Regions from separate parts of the Streptomyces sp. NBC_01260 genome, predicted to be linked through region 1. Evidence: riboswitches for the same ligand, from Rfam matches in the RefSeq annotation. Region 1 holds a riboswitch; the other holds the start of a gene.

Region 1 (5,333 bases):
CCCAGTCGGTGCCGAGCGCCTCGCGGGCCAGCCGGGCGGTGAGCACGGCCTCGCCCGCGGTGAAGCAGCCCGCGGTGTTCGGCAGGACGCGGATGGAGAGCCGCTCCAGCACGGAGAGCACGGAGCCCCGCACGGTCGGGTCGAGGCGGCGCATCGCGACGGTGGTCAGCTCGGTGCCGGAGGCGATGAGTGAGCGTTCCAGCACATCGAGGCTGGGCGCCCCGCCCGTTCCCATGATCAGCCGGGAGCCGAGGACGCTGTCCCCGAGGGTGAAGAGGTCGTCGGACACGGTCAGCCTCCCTGGACCGCGGTCAGGACCTCGACCCGGTCGCCGTCGGCGAGCGCCGCGGCGGACCACTGGCCGCGCGGCACGACGGTCTCGTTCAGCGCGGCCGCGACGCCCGAGGGCGCCCCGGTCAGGGTCGCGACGAGGGCGTCCAGGGTGGTGCCCGCGGCGACGGCGACGGCCTCGCCGTTCACGGACACGGAGAGGGGGAGGGGCGCGGTCATGCGGGCTGCTCCTGGGATACGGGGGCGGCGGAGGGGAAACGGCCGGGGGAGAAGGGGCGGGCCACCTCGGGCAGCTCGCCGTCGGCCAGCAGCTGCGCCATGGCGTCACCGGTGACGGGAGTGAGCAGCACCCCGTTGCGGTGGTGGCCGGTGGCGAGGTGGAGGCCGGGCAGCGCGGTGCGGCCGAGCAGCGGGGCGTTGTCGGGGGAGGCGGGGCGCAGACCGGCCCGGGTCTCGGTGAGCGGCAGCTCGGTGATGCCGGGCACCAGCTCGTGGGCGTCGCGCAGCAGCTCGTACACCCCGCCCGCCGTGACGGTGGTGTCCCAGCCCATCTCCTCGCTGGTGGCGCCGATCACCAGCTCGCCGTTCTCGCGCGGCACGAGGTAGACGTGGCTGCCCCGGACCACGGCCCGCACGGTGCGGCTGAGGAAGGGGGCGTACGCGGTGGGCACGGTCAGCCGCAGCACCTGGCCCTTGACCGGGCGGACGGGCGGCAGGACGTGGTCCGGCACCCCCGCGAGCCGGGCGCTGAGGCTGCCCGCGGCGAGCACGACCTGATCGGCCGCCGGCTCCGAACCGTCGGCCAGCACGGCCCCGGTGGCCCGGTCCCGCACCACCGAGAGCCGCTCGGCCCGGTGACGGTGGAAGACGACCCCGGCCCGCTCGCACGCCGTCAGCAGCGCGGCGGCCAGCCGGCGCGGGTCGACCTGGTGGTCGCCGTCGACCCGCAGCCCTCCGCGTACGCCCGGCGCGAGCATCGGCTCCAGGCGTCGGCACTCACGGCCGGTGAGCCAGTCCGACTCCAGTCCCGACCGGCGCTGCAGCTCGTGCAGTTCCCGCAGATGGGCGCGGTCGTCGGTATCCAGGGCGACGGCCAGCGTGCCGCAGGCGCGAAAGCCGATGTCCTGTCCGCTCGCCGCCTCCAGCTCGGCCGCGAACCCCGGATAGCGCTTGGCGGAGGCGACGTTGAGGCCCAGCAGCATCTCTTCGCCGTAGTGCAGTTCGGTGACGGCGGCCAGCATCCCGGCCGCGACCCGGGCGGCCCCGCCGCCCGGCTCGGGATCGACGACCGCGGTGCTCAGACCGCGCTGCGCGGCCCGCCAGGCAGTCACCAGGCCGATGATGCCGCCCCCGATGACGAGGACGTCGGACCCGCTCGTGCGGTGGATACGCATGGGCGTCCAGCCCCTCCCTTCGCCGGCATGACCCGGATCAGGTTCGTACGGTCGGAGGCCGTCCAGCCTCCCTCTCAGCCCGGTGCGTCCGGGCTCCCGCGAGTGTTCTACGTGGGCCACCCTAGACCCCGTCCCGCGGACCCGGAAAAGTGAGCCGTCACATGGGGTCCGGGCAGGGCGGTGGGTACGGCACGGTGGCGGACCACTTTCCTGACGACCCATCAGATGATTAAGGTGGACGGGTGAGCGAGCAGCAGCGGGCAGAGCGGTCGGAGCGGCAGTCGGAGCCGGCGGGGCGGCGGGTGGTCGTCGTCGGCGCGGGCATGGCGGGTGTGCAGACGGCGGTGGCCCTGCGGGAGCGGGGCTTCACCGGCGCCGTCACACTGATCGGCGCCGAACCCCATCAGCCGTACGACCGACCCCCGCTGTCCAAGGCGGTGCTGCTCGGCAAGGCCGAGGAATCCGCCTTCGACATCGACTTCGAGGCACTGGGCATCACGTTGCGGCTGGGCTGCGAAGTCACCGGCGTACGCGCCGGCGACCATGAGCTGGACACCTCCGCCGGGCCCGTTCCCTACGACGTCCTGGTCATCGCCACCGGCGCCGAACCCGTCGTGCTGCCCGGCTCCGAGGGCGTGCCTGGCGTCCATCTGCTGCGCACCCTGGACGACGCGGCGCGGCTGCGGCCCGTCCTGGACGCGCGGCACACCGTCGTGGTCGTCGGCGCGGGCTGGATCGGCGCCGAGTTCGCCACCGCGGCCCGCTCCGCGGGCTGCGAGGTCACCGTCGTCGAGGCCGCCGAACGCCCCCTCGCGGGCGCACTGCCCGCCGAGGTCGCGGCCCCGATGGCCGCCTGGTACGCGGAGAGCGGCGCCGGACTCCTCACCGGGGCACGGGTGGCCCGCGTCGAGCCCGGCAGTGTGGTCCTGGCGGACGGCCGCACCCTCCCGGCCGACGCGGTCGTCGTCGGGATCGGCGCACGGCCCGCCACCGGCTGGCTGGCCGGCTCCGGCATCGCGCTGGGGCCCGACGGATCGGTGACCGCCGACGCGGCGCTGCGCACCTCGCTGCCCGATGTGTACGCCGTCGGCGACTGCGCCTCGTTCCCCTCCGCGCGCTTCGGGGCGCGCCTGCTCGTCCATCACTGGGACAACGCCCTGCAGGGACCGCGGACCGCGGCCGCCCACATCATCGGGGCGGCCGGCGGGGACGGGGCGGAGCCGCCCGCCTACGACCCCGTGCCCTATTTCTGGTCGGAGCAGTTCGGCCGGTTCGTGCAGTACGCGGGACACCATGACGGCGCGGACACCCTGCTGTGGCGCGGCGATCCGGCCGGTCCCGCCTGGTCGGTGTGCTGGCTGCGGGACGGCGTTCTGGTCGCGGTGCTCGCCGTCGGCCGGCCGCGCGATCTGATCCAGGGGCGCAAGCTCATCGAGGCGGGGACGCGGCTCGATCCGGAGCGGGCCGGTGACGCGTCCGTACCACTGAAGTCGGCGACCCGTCAGGAGACTCACGGATAGCGGACGTTGACGTCCGGTATGTGGACTGCCTCTTGGAGGAAGAGGGAGATTGATGCACTGTGCATCTTTTGAAGTGATCATTTTTCGTACTCTTCGAAGGACGCATATGTTTCGGCACAGATGGACCCGCGCGCTGCGCGGAATCTCCATGGCCTCGGCGTCGGTCGCCCTCGTCGGAGGCGCACTGGCCGCCCCGGCCCAGGCGGACACCGCCCCCAAGCCCGGTTCCAACCCCGCCGTCGACTACCAGGACCCGGTCGATGCGACTCCGCCGGTCTCCCGCCCGGACACCGAGCACTGTTCGGTGACGGCCGTCGACCACGACTTCGGCTACACCCTCGGCGGCCCGCCGTACACCACCACGCTCACCCCGCCCAAGAAGTGCGAGGGCCCCTGGAACAAGGTCGTCCTCGACTGGTCGGGCAGTGTGAAGGGCCGCCAGTACGACCGCCTCGCCGCGGTCTTCATCGGCGGCGCGGAGGTCTTCCGCACCAGCACGGCCGAGCCCGACGACGACGGCATCAGCTGGCACGTCGCCAAGGACATCACCGACTTCACGCCGCTCCTCAAGGACCCCCAGAAGCTCCAGCTCGAACTGGGCAACGTTGTCAACGAGACGTACACCGGCGTGTACAGGATCAAGCTGAAGATCACGTACTACCAGGCCGACCGGCGTCACCCGGCCGCCACCACGGCCGACCGCGTCGTCCCCCTCGGTGACACCGGTTCCGACAGCGCTCCCTGGATGAGTGTCGGCAACGGCGGCTCCACCCGCACCGACGTCACCTTCCCGCGCAATCTGACTGACGCGCGCCTGGAGGTCTACGCCCGCGGCGGCGGCTGCGACGAGCAGTGGTTCGACGCGGTCCCCAGTGACCTGGCGGAAACCGCCCCCGACTACCTCTGTGGCGGCGGCCCCTACCGCGAGGTGCAGGTCACGGTGGACGGGCAGCCCGCGGGCCTCGCCCAGCCGTACCCCGTGGTGTACTCCGGCGGCATCGTGCCGACCCTGTGGCGCCCGATCCCGGCCATCGACCAGTTCGGGACCGAGGCGTACGACATCGACCTCACCCCCTTCGCGGGTCTGCTGGCCGACGGCAAGCCGCACGCCATCGGCATCACCCCCTACGGAGCGGCCGACAGCTGGAACGTCGACGGTTCGCTCTTCGTCGGCACGGACGCGCACAAGGCGCGCACGAGCGGCGGGGTGACCACCAACACCCTCAGCCACACGCCGGTCGTGAAGACCGTCCAGACCCCGGGCCGGAACGGCTCCACGGACGTCTCCGTGTCGACCGGCCGCTCCTGGAAGATCTCGGGATACGTCGAGACCTCGAAGGGCCGGGTCACCACCACCGTCGAGCAGAAGTTCGCGTACACCAACACGGACAACGTCTCCGCCACCGGCAGCCACCAGGTGATGCACCAGCGTGACCACGGTTCCACCACGGTGACGACCCAGGCCCGCGGACGCACGGACGCGCAGCGCAGCACCTGGTCCTACCCCATCGACGTGGACCTGGACATCCCGTTGTACGGCGACTACAACAACTACGACATGAAGGCGGCCGTCACCCAGCGCCGCGTGATCGTCGACACGTCCCGGAAGGGCTCCGCGCGCGGGTGGCGCACGGACGCGGTCACCGACGACACCGTGGACTCGGCCGGCAGCATCGCCCGCACGGCCGGCGTCGTCCAGTCGGCCGATGGGGCCTCCACCGAGAATTACCGGGGCACCACGGACACCGGGGCCTGCTACTCGCGCTCCCTGAGGACCGCCCACGGCTGGGTCACGGCCGACCGGCAGCACCACTGCCGCGTCGCCGACGTGGCACGCGAGGCCCTGAAGGGCTGAGTCCGGGTATCGGCTGTCAGTCCGGGATGGCAGGCTTGTCCCGTGACCGAGATTGACGCAAAGATCGATGCTCTCGTCCCTGCCTGGCTCCACCTTCCCGATATCGCCGAATTGTTCGGTATCGAGGTGACGCGTGTGCGGCAGCTGGTCAAGGAGGGCCAGCTCATCGCCGTACGACGTGGTGAGAACCGGGCCCTCCAGGTGCCTGCCGCCTTCATCGACGGCGACAAGGTGGTCAAGGGTCTTTCGGGGACCCTGACGCTCCTGAGGGAC
Region 2 (5,333 bases), 5.9 Mb from region 1:
AACTGGCACCTGGTGTTCCTGGTCTCCGTCCCGATCGGGCTGTTCGGAACGGTCTGGGCCTATCTGAAGCTGTACGACACCGGGGTCCGCACCCCGGCCCGGATCGACCGGTGGGGCAATCTGACCTTCGCGGTCGGTCTGATCGCCGTACTGTCCGGCATCACGTACGGCATCCAGCCCTACGGCGGCAACACCATGGGATGGACCAATCCCTGGGTGATCACCGCGATCGCCGGCGGGCTGGCCGTGCTGGGTCTCTTCTGCGTGATCGAGACCCGGGTCGGCCAGCCGATGTTCCATCTGGGGCTGTTCCGGATCCGGGCCTTCACGGCGGGCAACGTCGCGAGTCTCCTGGCGTCCCTGGGGCGTGGCGGCCTCATGTTCATCCTGATCATCTGGCTCCAGGGAATCTGGCTGCCCCGGCACGGCTACGGCTTCGAGCAGACCCCGCTGTGGGCCGGCATCTACATGCTGCCCCTGACGGTCGGATTCCTGATCGCGGGCCCCTTCTCCGGATGGGCCTCCGACCGCCTCGGCGCCCGGATCTTCACCACTGGCGGGATGCTCCTGGCTGCCGCCACCTTCGTGGCCCTCAAAGAGCTGCCGGTCGATTTCGACTACCCTCTCTTCGCCCTGATCCTGCTCGTCAACGGGCTGGCCATGGGACTGTTCGCCTCGCCCAACCGGGCGGCGATCATGAACAGTCTGCCGCCGGACCAGCGTGGTGTGGGCGCGGGAATCAGCACCACCTTCCAGAACTCGGCCACCGTGCTGTCCATCGGCATCTTCTTCTCGCTGATGATCGCCGGGCTGGCGAGTTCGCTGCCGGACACGCTCGCCCACGGCCTCACCGAACAGGGCGTGCCGTCCGCCGACGCGGCGCGCGTCGCGGCCCTGCCGCCCGTCGGCGTGCTGTTCGCGGCGCTCCTGGGATACAACCCGGTGCGCAGCCTGCTCGGCCCGGAGACCCTGGCGCAGTTGCCCGCCAGTCACGCCGACTACCTCACCGGACGGGCGTTCTTCCCGACGCTGATCTCCGAACCGTTCGAGCAGGGACTCTCCGTCGCCTTCGACTTCGCCATCGTGGCGTGCCTGGTGGCCGCGGTCGTCTCGCTGCTCCGCGGAGGCCGCTACGTCCACGGCGAGAGGGCGACGGCGAAGGCGTGAACCGTGCGGAACGCCGCCGGCCGGGGAGCGTCAGGGGCGGCGGCGCAGCCGCAGCGGGGTGTAGACGGCCAGGGCGGCGAGGAACGCCACCCCGTAGGCGAGATCCGCTCCGTGCAGCGCCTTTGCCACCGGGCCCACGTACAGGCTGGTGTTCATGAAGGGCACCGCTGCGGCGAACGCGACGGCGAAGGCGGTGAGCGCCGGCCACCACGGCTGGGGGCGGGAGCTCTCGGCGGCCAGGTCGATGGGGGAGCCGCCGCGGGCCCTCGCCCGGACGATCCAGTCGACGGCCACGATCGCGACGAACCCGGGGATCCAGTAGCCGACGAGAAGCAGCACGTTCTGGAAGCGTGCCGTGGTGTCGGCCGCGTGCATCCACAGCACGAGCGGGAATCCGAGAGCGGCGGCGAGCGCCGCGGCGACGGGGCGCGGCAGGCGGACCCCCATGGTCTGCAGAGCGAGCGATCCGCTGTAGTCGTTCATGGCGTTGCTGCACAGTGCCGCGAGAGCCACGGCGAGCAGTCCGAACGCTCCGAGGGCGCCCCCGCCCAGCAGGGAGTCGATGCCGCGGGCGGTCTGGTCGGTGAAGACGGACGCACCCCACAGGCCGAGGGTCTGGACCGCCACGAACGAGACGCTGATGCCGAGCAGCGTGCACCAGAACATGCGCGGCCGGGACGCGGTGCGCGGCAGATAGCGGCTGAAGTCGCTGGCGTACGGCGCCCACGACAGCGCCAGGCTCAGGGCGATGGTGCACGTCAGGACGAACGCGCCCGCCCGGTCGGCGCCGTGCACGGAGCCGGTGGTGGCGGGGTGGACACCGTGCAGGAGTTTCGCGGCGAGCACCGCGAAGGCGGCCGCGAGAACGAAGGTCATCACGGTCTGGAGCCGGTGGATCACCTCGTACCCCAGTACGCCGAGCGCGCCCTGTGCGGTCATCATGACCAGCACCCCCAGCCAGAACGGCCAGCCGCACAGCTGGGCCAGCGCGTCCCCGCCGAACAGACCGATCAGCGCGTCCCAGGCGATGGACGACAGCCACTGAAGTGCGCCCGGGAGTACCACGCCACGGCCGAACGCCAGCCGCGCGAGCGGGAGTTGTCCGGCGCCGGTCCGGCTGCCCCAGGTTCCCAGATACGCGGTGGGTGCGGCGCCCACGAGCGTGCCGAGCACGACGGCGGTGAGCGCCGTGGCGAAGTCCAGGCCCAGCGCGATGCCGACGGTGCCGGTGAAGACGCCGGTCATGGTCAGGTTGGGGGCGAACCAGACGGTGAACAGCCGGCCGGGCCCGCCGTAGCGACGGTCCTCGGGAACGGGGGCTATCCCGTGCGCCTCGATGCGCAGATCGCCGGGGGCGGTGGGCATCCGCCCGCCGAACGCGGGCCGCGGGGCGGCGGCGCGCTCGTCCTGGGCATACGGCAATGACATGAAGACATCCCTCCGCCAGTGCTAACTGGTTCAGGTTCGACGGGTGTGTTCTCAGCCCTCGTGCGGGGCACCCCGTGTCCGGTTCGGCGGTCAGGATAGCCGGGCCCGTGCTCAGGCCCGTGCGGCGGGGGCGCCGGCCCGCGGTGGGGCGACGGCGATCTGTCCGTACGGGGGATCCGTCCGTGCCGGCGGGTCAGCCGGGGAGCGCGCAGCGGAAGCCGCCGCGGCCGGTCGTGCTGCCCGCGGTATCCAACATTAGTAAACGTCTAGACCAAACAGGATCGAACGAAAGTCCTTGACTGCCCGCCCCGGTTGCGGAATTCTCCTGAACACTTCGCTGGTTTAGACCACTTGGAGACTCTGTGAGACGTCGTGACATGACATCACTCGCATGCCTGCTGGCCACGGCGACCGCCGTGATGTGCCTGGCATCGCCCTCCAGCGCCGCCCGCCCGGCCGGTCCGCCCGGCGCGGCCGCCCTCCCGCCGGTCTCACCCAATCCGCAGTCCATCAGCCGCACCGGATCCGATGCCACCGTCACCGGCCGCGCGATCGTCGTCGCCGACGACCGGACCGACGCCGCGGCGCTCACCCGTCTCGTGGCGGAACTCAAGGCGCACGGCGCCCACCGGGTGGACGTCGTGGCACCCGGTCATGTGCCCCGTGCCGCCGCCGGCCTGCTCACCGTGCGGCTCGGACCCGCCACCCGCGCGGACATCGCCCGCCAACTCGGCAGCACGGCCGCCCCCGACCACGCGGAGGGCTACGCCCTGCGGGTCTCGGCGCACGGCCCGGGTCGGGAGGTAGCCCTCGGAGGTACCGACGCCACCGGACAGTTCTATGCCGTGCAGACGCTGCGCCAGCTGTTCCTGCGCGCCGGCCACTCCTGGAAGGTCGCGGGCGCGCAGGCCGCCGACTTCCCCTCCATGCCGCTGCGCGGCACCATCGAGGGCTTCTACGGAGAGCCGTGGACACAGGCCGAACGGCTCGACCAGATGGACTTCTACGGCGATGTGAAGGCCAACACCTACATCTACGCGCCCAAGGACGACCCGTACCACCGCAGCAAGTGGCGCGACCCCTACCCGGCCGACAAGCTCACCGAACTGGGCGAGCTGGTGAAGCGGGCCACCGCCAACCACGTCCGGTTCACCTTCGCGGTCTCCCCGGGCGGGTCGGTCTGCTACTCCGACCCGGCCCACCGCAAGGACCTCGAAGCCAAGCTCCAGGCGATGTACGACCTCGGCACGCGGGCGTTCTCCATTCCGCTGGACGACATCAGCTACACCCGCTGGAACTGCGAGGGCGACAGAGCGGCGTACGGCGAACCAGGGCGCGAAGCGGCCGCCAAGGCGCAGGTCGACCTCCTCAACGACGTACAGCACACCTTCATCGCCACCCACCCGGGCGCGCAGCCGCTGCAGATGGTGCCGACCGAATACGGTGACCTGACGGACACCGCCTACAAGCAGATCCTGCGCGCCACGCTGGACCCCGCGATCGAGGTCATGTGGACCGGCACCGACGTCGTGCCGCCCACCATCACCAACGAGCAGGCCGAAGGCGCGGCGAAGCTGTTCGGACGCAAGGTGTTCGTGTGGGACAACTATCCCGTCAACGACTTCGGGAACACCGCCGGACGGCTGCTCCTCGCTCCGTACGACAAGCGTGAGGCAGGCCTGTCCGCCCACCTCACCGGCATCGTGGCCAACCCCATGAACCAGCCGTACGCCAGCAAGGCCGCCGTCTTCGGCGCGGCCGACTTCGCCTGGAACGACACGGCCTACGACGCATCCGCCAACGGACGGCGCGCCATGGCCTATCTCGCGGGCGGCGACCGCGCGGCGACCGACGCCCTGCTGGTGTTCGGCGACCTGGAACACATGGCGCCCACCTTCGGGGACACCCCCTGGCAGCCGCAGGCTCCCGAACTGGCCCTCCGGACCGCTGAGTTCTGGACCTCGTGGGACTCCGGCGACCGGACCGGCGCGCTCCGGGCGCTGCGCCCGTACGCCACGGCCGTGCGGAACGCGCCCGAGGTCATCCGCGGCGGCGCCGTCCAGCCCGGGTTCGTCACCGACGCCGGGCCCTGGCTCGACGCCACCGCACTGTGGGGCCGCGCCACGGTGACGATGCTGGACGCCCTCGACGCCTGGAGCTCGGGCGACAAGGACACGGCCGCGCGACTGCTCGCCGAATCGGGGCGACTGCAGGAGCAGGCGCGCGCGGTGCGGGTCGACCCGCCGCGCAATTCCTGGGGCAGCGTCCAGCCCAAGGTGGGTGACGGCGTGCTCGACGCCTTCCTCGCGCAGGCCGCGGGCCGGATGCGCTAGCCGGGACGCCCTGCCGGCGCGTGGGGCCACCTCTGCGCGGGGCCGGTGCAGCCGGCCCCGCGCACCGATGAACCGCACCATGAGTACACCAGCGAAAGGGCGTTCATGGCGAACTGTCCCCGCCGGCTGTGAAGGCGCCCGCGCGTCCCGCGACAGCGAGCGGTCGTCGTCGGCCTGGCCGCGGTCTCGTGCTGTCCCTCGCATCCCGGCTGCCGTCCTCCGCGAGCACCGCGCCGCCGCCCCGGTCTTGTCATGCCCGCGCACCTCTGGCTCAGCCGAAGAGCTTGGCCACGAAGCCGGAGAGATTGGCCGTGGTGCGGGCGATCTGCTCCTCCATCGTCAGCGACTCCTTGAAGCGGGCGCCCGAGGGCACGGCCTTCTTCCCCCGTACGTAGAGCGAGCAGT

What was found. Region 1 has a riboswitch for thiamine pyrophosphate ahead of thiO (glycine oxidase ThiO). Riboswitches for the same ligand answer to the same signal wherever they lie in the genome.
Region 2: another riboswitch for thiamine pyrophosphate. It lies ahead of OG322_RS02240 (purine-cytosine permease family protein); the one in region 1 lies ahead of thiO (glycine oxidase ThiO).

Annotation. Positions count from the first base shown of each region.
Region 1 is NZ_CP108464.1:6,399,101-6,404,433, forward strand. It holds gene OG322_RS28530 (thiazole synthase) at 1-289, opposite strand, end outside; gene thiS (sulfur carrier protein ThiS) at 292-510, opposite strand; gene thiO (glycine oxidase ThiO) at 507-1,685, opposite strand; TPP riboswitch at 1,683-1,795, opposite strand; gene OG322_RS28545 (NAD(P)/FAD-dependent oxidoreductase) at 2,009-3,205, shown strand; gene OG322_RS28550 (peptide-N4-asparagine amidase) at 3,312-5,060, shown strand; gene OG322_RS28555 (Rv2175c family DNA-binding protein) at 5,103-5,333, shown strand, end outside.
Region 2 is NZ_CP108464.1:495,859-501,191, reverse strand. It holds gene OG322_RS02245 (MFS transporter) at 1-1,167, shown strand, start outside; gene OG322_RS02240 (purine-cytosine permease family protein) at 1,198-2,595, opposite strand; TPP riboswitch at 2,586-2,680, opposite strand; gene OG322_RS02235 (beta-N-acetylhexosaminidase family protein) at 2,973-4,928, shown strand; gene OG322_RS02230 (FBP domain-containing protein) at 5,200-5,333, opposite strand, start outside.